DNA from 4 places in the Paenibacillus sp. FSL H7-0735 genome. Region 4 is predicted to be linked to each of the others. Evidence: riboswitches for the same ligand, from Rfam matches in the RefSeq annotation. Region 4 holds a riboswitch; each other region holds the start of a gene.

The links. A riboswitch is a leader RNA that binds a small molecule or an ion and turns the genes downstream of it on or off. The one in region 4 is predicted to bind cyclic di-GMP.
Region 1: it holds a riboswitch for cyclic di-GMP, as region 4 does, so the genes downstream of both, NSS82_RS22735 (thiamine pyrophosphate-binding protein) here and NSS82_RS05020 (glycosyl hydrolase) in region 4, are expected to answer to the same signal.
Region 2: it holds a riboswitch for cyclic di-GMP, as region 4 does, so the genes downstream of both, NSS82_RS03495 (transglutaminase-like domain-containing protein) here and NSS82_RS05020 (glycosyl hydrolase) in region 4, are expected to answer to the same signal.
Region 3: it holds a riboswitch for cyclic di-GMP, as region 4 does, so the genes downstream of both, NSS82_RS02175 (anti-repressor SinI family protein) here and NSS82_RS05020 (glycosyl hydrolase) in region 4, are expected to answer to the same signal.

Annotation. Positions count from the first base shown of each region.
Region 1 covers NZ_JBBOZH010000001.1:4,984,144-4,986,346, forward strand. The annotation lists gene NSS82_RS22730 (methyl-accepting chemotaxis protein) at 1-497, shown strand, start outside; cyclic di-GMP riboswitch class I at 672-768, shown strand; gene NSS82_RS22735 (thiamine pyrophosphate-binding protein) at 924-2,203, shown strand, end outside.
Region 2 covers NZ_JBBOZH010000001.1:785,355-787,557, reverse strand. The annotation lists rRNA gene NSS82_RS03500 (16S ribosomal RNA) at 1-170, opposite strand, end outside; gene NSS82_RS03495 (transglutaminase-like domain-containing protein) at 538-1,347, opposite strand; cyclic di-GMP riboswitch class I at 1,361-1,441, opposite strand; cyclic di-GMP riboswitch class I at 1,516-1,598, opposite strand; gene NSS82_RS03490 (class D sortase) at 1,718-2,203, opposite strand, start outside.
Region 3 covers NZ_JBBOZH010000001.1:482,904-485,106, forward strand. The annotation lists gene NSS82_RS02170 (2-oxoglutarate dehydrogenase E1 component) at 1-321, opposite strand, end outside; cyclic di-GMP riboswitch class I at 792-876, shown strand; gene NSS82_RS02175 (anti-repressor SinI family protein) at 904-1,059, shown strand; gene NSS82_RS02180 (helix-turn-helix domain-containing protein) at 1,167-1,496, opposite strand; gene NSS82_RS02185 (TasA family protein) at 1,666-2,203, opposite strand, start outside.
Region 4 covers NZ_JBBOZH010000001.1:1,156,246-1,158,448, forward strand. The annotation lists gene NSS82_RS05015 (sugar phosphate nucleotidyltransferase) at 1-870, shown strand, start outside; cyclic di-GMP riboswitch class I at 1,007-1,086, shown strand; gene NSS82_RS05020 (glycosyl hydrolase) at 1,099-2,203, shown strand, end outside.

The DNA.
Region 1 (2,203 bases), 3.8 Mb from region 4:
ATGCCTCCATCGAAGCTGCTCGTGCCGGAGAGCATGGTCGGGGTTTTGCCGTTGTCGCTCAAGAGGTTCGCAAGCTTGCTGAGGAATCTACGGCTTCCACAAAAGAAGTATTCGGTTTGGTCCGCAGCATTGAGTCAGATATTAAACAAGCCATCGATAATATCGCCATCAATGAAGAGGTTGTGCAGGTTCAGAATGAAATGATCACTCAATCTGCCCATATTTTCGCACAAATTGTACAAAGCGTGCAGTACATTACCGAGCAAATCTCTTCATTCTCTGCGGAGAGTGATCTTATGCTAGAAAGTGCCTTGAAAATTTCCAGTGCAATTGAGAATATCTCAGCAATCACCGAAGAAACCGCTGCAGGCACTGAAGAGGTATCGGCGGCTATGAATGAACAGATTAATGCCCTGCAGTCTGTTGCAGAAGAAACGGAAAAAATGACCCAGGCCGTATTTAATCTGCAAAAAACCATTCATATCTTTAAATTCTAGTTCAAAACTATCAACTGCCACCTAAGCTGAGTCTTAGGTGGCAGTTTTTTTCGCGAGGCAAAACTTCATCTCTTGGACAAGACTTTCGTCAAATTTCGAGTTTTTTTAGCGGATTATGTTGACAAAAATTAATGAGGAATATATTGTAAAGGAAAATTATTCTTATCAACTATAAATTAATATTGGCAAAATCCTCGAAAGAGGATGACGCAAAACCATGGATCTACAGCCTCATTTTTTCGTTTGAGGCCATGATTGCCAGGTTGCAGAGGAACCAGGACGGCTGAACTATTGTTCAGTCTTTGCGGCGCCTTATGCCACCAACCTGTGCTTACTATAGAGCACAGGTTTTTACTTTTTGAGTATATTGATCTATCGTATCTATTCGGTAGATTAATAACTAATATATATCAAAAAACTTGTGAGGTGTTTCTTTTGAAGACAGTCGCAGATTACATGGCGGAAGCACTACGTAACCTAGGAGTCACCCATTCTTTTGGGATCATTGGCAAATCGATTTGTCCAATAGTTCTAAAGATGGTCGATTACGGTATTGAATTTATTCCCGGTAGACATGAAGCAAGCTCCGGATTCGAAGCAGCAGGGTATGCGCTGAAAACGGGTAACCTAGGCGTAGCATTTGGTACTTCTGGTCCTGGTGGAACTAACCTGCTCACAGCAGCAGCTCATGCGAAAGCTAACAACCTACCTGTCCTGTTTATTACTGGCCACCAATCCATTACAGAGCTTGGAATTCCTCAATGTCAGGACTCCACCTCTTTTCTGGCTGATTTAGCTGATATGTTCAGACCTGCCACCTTGTTCAGTAAATTGGTTGAACGTGGGGATCACTTTGGTACTATTTTTAATCATGCGATTTCTGTGGCCCTGGCCAAACGGGGTCCTGTTCATCTTTGTATTCCTTTTGATGTACAAACTGAAGTATTGGAAGAATGCAATATTGTAATCCCTGAAAGAGAGTCTCTAATTAGTCAAGCAAATATCGATAGAGTCATCGATGCTATTCAAGCTGCTAAGAATCCTTTGATTATTGCGGGTAAAGGAATTAACCGCTCCGGAGCACATAAAGAGCTTGTTCAACTCGCAGAAACTTTTAATATTCCTGTAGTAACATCTCCTGGTGGAAAAGGGGCTATAGTCTGGGATCACCCGCTCTATCATGGTCCTATTGGCGTTGGCGGTTCGACCCACGGGGATGATTTATTGAATAAAAGCGATCTGTTTATAGTGCTTGGATCACGTTTAAGTGATATGACCATCTGTAATCTTAAACGGGAGAATCATCCAGCAACTTTAATTCAATTTGATATTGATCCAACCTTTGTCGGAAAAATCCTATTGTCCAAAACGATACCGGTCACTGGGGACCTGCGCGATAATTTGGTGCACTGCCTAAATCATATTGACCCCAGCACAATCACCAAACGTGAGGCTTTGGCCGATGCTGATTATTCAGAAGAGCTTCCAACCCTCAAGAATCTTTCACTGGCTTCAGTAATGAGCACTTTAAGTGATTTGATCCCTTATAATAATTCAATTTTCGTTGATGATGGAAGCCATGGATTCCACGCTGCAAAATGGTACAAGGTTAAGAAACCGGGCAGCTTTTTTTTTGATGCTTATTTTGCTTGCATGGGTAATTCGATCGGCATGGCTATTGGTGCAAAAGTTGCAGCTCCTGAAGA
Region 2 (2,203 bases), 370 kb from region 4:
TACCGTTTCCGGTAGTTATCCCAGTCTGAAGGGCAGGTTGCCTACGTGTTACTCACCCGTCCGCCGCTAAGTTATTTTGAAAGCAAGCTTTCAAAATAACTCCGCTCGACTTGCATGTATTAGGCACGCCGCCAGCGTTCGTCCTGAGCCAGGATCAAACTCTCCAATTAGTATTGAAAAGAGCGATATGCTCATTTTGAAACATCTGACGAGAAAATTAATTCTCTAATTTTGGATATCACTTACGTGATTTCCTACTCACTCGTTGTTCAGTTTTCAAAGATCAAGTTCTCGTTGACGCCGTTTAATGTCTCAGCAGCAACTCTTATAATATATCATGTTGTTTTCAGAAATGCAAGCTTTATTTTTCGAAGCTTTTTATCAGCCTCGTCTGTATCGCCTGTACGCTGTCTAACAACGCTTACCTATAATACCCCAACTATTAATAGAAAAGCAACCCCTAATATAAAAATAAACAACTAGCTTAATAATTAAGCTAGTTGTTTATTTAATAGAGTTATGTTTCTAGCGGCGAATTTAATAGTATTTTGCCGCAGTATATTTGCTTGAGGCTTTAATTAAATCGGTTTTCTTATCACTCTTTGCAAGTCCTGCATCCACTGTAGTATCAATGGTAACCCACTTCCCATTAAGCAATACTTCGTTCCAGGCATGATATTGCGTAACGTAGCTTGTATTCCCCATTACCAACTTAGCAGGAACATCTACACTCCGCAGCATTGCGGCAAAAAGAGAAGCGTAATCATAGCAAATCCCTTTTTTAGTAGTCAATGTCTTATCGATGCTTGGAATATAATCAGTAGTTACACTATTAGCAAGAGAGTAGTCATATTGTACATTCGCAACTACATAGTTATAGATCGCTTTAACTTTCTCTTCGTCTGTTGTTTTGCCTTGTACTAATTGTTTAGCTTTGACAATCGCTTTATCAGAAGAACTCCATTTCACATTCTGTACGGAGCCCAAATATACGGAATTCGAGTCACTCATGGTTACGTCTACTACTTCGGAATATAACGCTTTGTATTTATTACCGGTTGTGTTCTCCAGAACCGAAACCTTATAAGTCCCATTTCCTTGTTGCAAAGGGAAGTCCTCAGCTTGTCCAGAAGCATACAAGTTATAAGTATAGCTGCTGTTATCTTTGGTGATCATGAGTTTGATTCTTTTATCTTTCGGAATATCATAGTTAATACCAATAACACCTTGAGCCACTTTGGATGTAATCAACCAGCTGGCATCTGCACTTGCAGCTTGAGCTGTACTTACCGGAACTGAAGTCATTAGGACGAACAACGCCACCAGCATAAAATATACCTTTTTCACGGATAAAACTCCTTTCGGTAGCTGGCTGCCATCCTTTCGGGAAGGCCCTTTAGCTTTGCGTCCCTACCTTTCGATAGGTTTGCCGTTATCGTATAAGCTCTATCTGTTCTAGCTTTACTAGATATAATTGATAGAATCCATTTGAAACAAACAAAAAAAGCCTCTTCATTCGGTAGCTGGCTGCCATCCTTTCGGGAAAAGGCCCTTTAGCTTTGCGTCCCTACCTTTCGGAAGGTTTGCCGTTATCGTGTTTAGCTTTTATAGTATAATACTATCATATTTATAGTTGTGAACAAGACCTAATTTACTAGATTACCCATTATTTTATAAATATCTCCCGGTATTTGTGTTTTCTTGTCATTCACTATTCTCATTTTGTTAATTTAGCATGAACAATCAGCCGATGCGTTGGATTCACTAGCGGATCACATGTAATCAGAGTAAGAATCTTATCCTTGTCATTCCCGTCAAGAACGGAGACATCACTCGGATCTACAACAGAAATATCGTATACCTCATAGTTAAACACCTGATCACTAGTCTTTACCGTGATAACATCCCCCACAACAACCTCATTCAATCTGTTAAACAAACGACCCGTAGTTCTAGCCCGATGCGCCGCGATTGCAGCATTTCCGATCTCTCCAAGGGGTGCCGTTTCTTTCATATGGGCTGCAGCATGTTTCATATTAGCTTTTGTAGCCCCTTCTAATACAGGCAGCTTCAAATCAATCTTACCGATTTCAATTAGTGCGATTACTTTGCCACCGACCTCAATCTCCGGTTCAGGCTTTTCTGTCTCTTGGGGTTGGGACTGTGCCTGAGCATCCAGAACCGATTCCTCTGCTAACAGCTG
Region 3 (2,203 bases), 670 kb from region 4:
TTTTGCCATGGGATTCTGATCGCGTACCAGCGGATCAATTTCAGCGGCCATATGGCCATATATACGAATATTGGCGATTAGCTTGGAAGCTCTTACTGCTTTTCTAAGCCATTCGGTGTCTCCCGAGATGCGCGGCTGAGGAGCCGGTTCGCTATCCGGAGTTAGGGGAGGGGGTCCCGAATTTGTAAAAAGCTCGCGATAATTATTTTCTACGGTGGAGGGATCTTTCACAAACTGTTCATATCTTTCTTGAATGTAGCCTAAATTGGGTCCGTAATACTTACTCCAAATGGATTCGTTATAGGGCTCTTTGGCTGCCATGAATACATCCTCCTTAACGGATGAACTCCATAAGTGACATTTTGTGTCAACGCTTACTGGAGCTGTGATGATTGCGGTTTCATTTCTCATCTTATTGTGCTACTTTCAGCCACTGTAATCAATTCATTCTTTCGTCCAATACGTTCGCAAAATGGTATAGGTTAGCTTGTTCTAACGAAAAGAAGGGTGTTTCTTCTCATTACCCATTCTAAAGGCCTATTAAAATGATTCTATTATCCTTATTTTTAACTATTAGGTCAGTAAATATTTATTTTGCTAGTACAATTTATTTTATGTAACGGACGAGTATCGTGATAATCGGACAAGATCTTTGAAAAAAAATCTTTTATTTTTCGTTTTTAAAATAGAAAGTAACCAGGAATCGACACACTTTTCCGCTTTCTTTTTGTATAATGTTATTGCAGATAGTAATATTATAGTTTTTTAAGCAGATCCTTTCGTGAAAAGGGTCCAGTAAAAGGTAAACTTGCCGAAAGGCAGGGGCACAAAGTCGCGGGTCTAAGGTAGAGATACTATGACAGCCGGATTGCCTGGGGACGTAAAATCTTAGGGGGAGATTTTTTGGAAAAGTCCAACCAGGGTAGCAACAGAGAACAGCAGTTTATTGATCTGGATCAAGAGTGGGTACATTTATTATTAGCAGCTAAGAAGGCTGGCATTAAGGCAGATGAAATCCGCCAGTTCTTTCATGAGAAAACTGTGCAGATCGTGCAGTAATACATTAGAGGGGTTACATATCGAAAAAGGGCACAGCGGTTCTTCGCTGTGTCCTTTTTCGATATGATTTAGTAGAAGAGAGGATCGTACCAGATTAGTAGGAAGTATTAATCCTTTTGATCGAGCTTCCATTTCTGATAGTCCAGAAATTCTTTGAATTCGCGTTTGCTAATGCCTGAGTCCATAGCTTCCTGCACCAATCGGAACCATTCCGAATCTAAATGTGATTCCTCTGCATCATTTGGTTCTCCATAGAGTAGGGCATGAATGGATACCTGAAGCGCGTCAGCGATCTTTTCGATAAACTGGATGGATGGATTGGATTGGATGTTTCTCTCCACGTTGCTAAGATACGACTTAGCCACATCTGCTCTGTCCGCAAGCTCAGATAGGGAGAAACCCTTGTCTAGGCGGAGCTGCTGGATACGTTGGCCCATATTCTGTGGCACTATGCTGACGCCCCTCCGTAATTTTTGTTATTAGTATAGCAAATATCAATAAATCGGACAAAGTTTATTGTAAAGAGAAGAGCAGCAATCTGCTTATCCGTGGCCGGATTCAGGATCTGCTGCTCTTCGAGTATTTTATTAAATTACTTTATTGATCTTAGTAGTCTTTTTTCGCACCTTGTTTAGCTACGAAATCCCAAGTCAGTGTTAAGCTATCGCCTTGGAAAATATTTTGATCTTGGTTATTTTCCACAAATTCGAATTGGACGGAGAAGCTGTCATTGGTACCGGCTTTAATACCGGATGCTTCGGTAAAGAGTTGATCCCAACCTGTATTTTTTACGAGATCCGGATGCTGACTTTTTAAAGCAGCAAGTGTAGTCTCATAAACTACATTTTCAGGAGAGACGATAGGTACTCCTTTATCATTATTTCTAAGGAATTTAACTTTAATGAACTCGGCTAAATCCAGGTAGTTATCTCCTTTAGCATCCGTGATTTGAGTCGATGTATTCAGAATGATAGATCCGATATCGAGCGAACCATCGTTTTTCAATTTGAAGGATTTAGTTACAGTATCACCTGGTTTCAGGTTAGGAATATTAACGATGACAGAAGGGTCGGAGTTCAGATCGAGTGTACCCGCTGCGAATGTAGCTGTGCTTTGCGCAGTGTCGCTAAAGTATGCGAAGGTT
Region 4 (2,203 bases):
AATGGTTTTATGAAGGTGAGTCACTTTCAAGAGAAACCAGACCGCATACAAGCAGAACAGCTCATCGAGCAAAATGCATTGTGGAATTGCGGAGTGTTTGCCTTCCGTTTAGGGTACTTGTTAGATATTTTGCAGCGTAAAGGGTTGCCTTTAGGATATGAAGAATTGCAGAAGCAGTATAAGCTATTGTCTTCCATCAGCTTTGATTATGAAGTGGTGGAGAAAGAAGAACATATTGTGGTGCAGCCGTATGATGGATTCTGGAAGGATCTTGGAACGTGGAATACGCTGACAGAGGAAATGAGCAGCAAGCATGTAGGAAAAGGTTTTGTGACGGCGGATTCTGAGGGGACTTGCTTGATTAATGAGCTGGACATTCCGATTACGGTAATTGGTGCGAAGGATCTGATCATTGCGGCTAGCCCGGATGGAATTCTAGTTACCCATAAAGCTGAGAGCCCACGGATTAAAGAAGTGCTGAAGACCTTTGAACAGAGACCGATGTACGAGGAACGCCGCTGGGGCCATTACAAAGTTATTGATTATGTGAAATATGATGAAGGCAATGAAGTGCTGACCAAACGGATTTTTATATCCGAGGGGAATAATATCAGCTATCAATTACATCGCAAGCGTAGTGAAATTTGGACAATCGTCAGCGGCGAAGCAAGTATTGTGCTGAATGAGAAAAAACATAATGTGAAGGCTGGGGACGTGGTACGTATACCGGAAGGAACGAAACACGCGATCCTTGCTTTGACGGATGTTGAGTTTATAGAGGTACAGACGGGGTCTGAATTAGTAGAAGAAGATAACATTCGTATTACTTTAGACTGGAATGATATAGAACTACAACAATTCATTTCATAGGTCTAACCTATCTATTTAACCAATTCAAAATTTCTTGAAACAGGTAAATTGACTCAATTATCAAAAAAAGTCATAAAAACACTAAATATATCATTAATTGTCGTCGATACTTACGGTAAGAGAGATTATTTCTCTTAAATTGAAAAGGCAAACCTATCGAAAGGTAGGGACGCAAAGCTATAGGGCCTTCGAAAGAGTGGCAGCCTGGCTACCGAAAGGGAGAATATTTTGAAAGCTTACCGTACGTATCGATTGTTTGGTGCATTTCTGTCACTCGTCCTGTTTCTGACTGCACTTCCGCTTGCTGTTGGGATTTCGCCGTCTATTGTCATAGCTGCTTCAAATTCTGGAACGCCAGTTACCCCAGGTGCCTCACCTGAAGCCGTAAAGCTGCTTAACTATTTTTACTCGATCTCAGGAAAAGGCATTATTGCTGGTCAACATGACTATTTAGAAAGTCCAGATGAAATTAACAATATGCTGAAGGGAACCAGCGGACAATATGCGGCTCTTCACGGTTATGAAATGGGTGCGATCAGTGGTCAGTCCGAAGCAACGATGGCTTGGCAACGTCAAAATGTGGTGAACAGCGCCATCAACTGGAATAAAGCGGGCGGGATCGTAGCTATGACTTTTCATGCTAACCTGCCGGGCACCTCTTATGACTGGGATAATGTGAAAAAAACACTCAGCCAGAGTGAGTTCGATAGTTACGTTACACCGGGTACCAAGCAATATAATAATCTGATCGCTGAGCTTGATAAGGTGGCAGTCTCTTTAAAAAGCTTGCGCGATGCCAATGTTCCGGTGCTTTGGAGACCCTATCATGAAATGAACGGGAACTGGTTCTGGTGGGGGAAGAAAAATAACTTTTCTAAACTATGGAATATAATGTATGACCGTTTTGTTAACGTTCATAAATTAAATAATTTGTTATGGGTATGGAGTCCGAATGCTCCCAATGTTTGGTCAGATCCTTATGCGCTAACTTATCCAGGTGCTGATAAAGTAGATATTCTGGCAGCAGATATATACGAAAATGATTACCAGCAAAAATACTATGACAGCTTGTTGAGTCTAGCCGCAGGCAAACCGATTGCGATCGGGGAGAATGGTGAAATGCCTAATCTGGAGAAGCTTCAGCAATCGCAAAGTAAATGGACGTATATGATGAGCTGGGGAAAAATGCTTTACGAAAATAACAGTGCAGACACAATCAAAACATTTATGAATAGCAACTACACCCTGACCAGAGATAAATTAAATACTGGTCTGGCACCGACACCTAGCGCCGCACCAGCGCCGGCACCTTCCGAAGAAGAGGGGGAGGCAG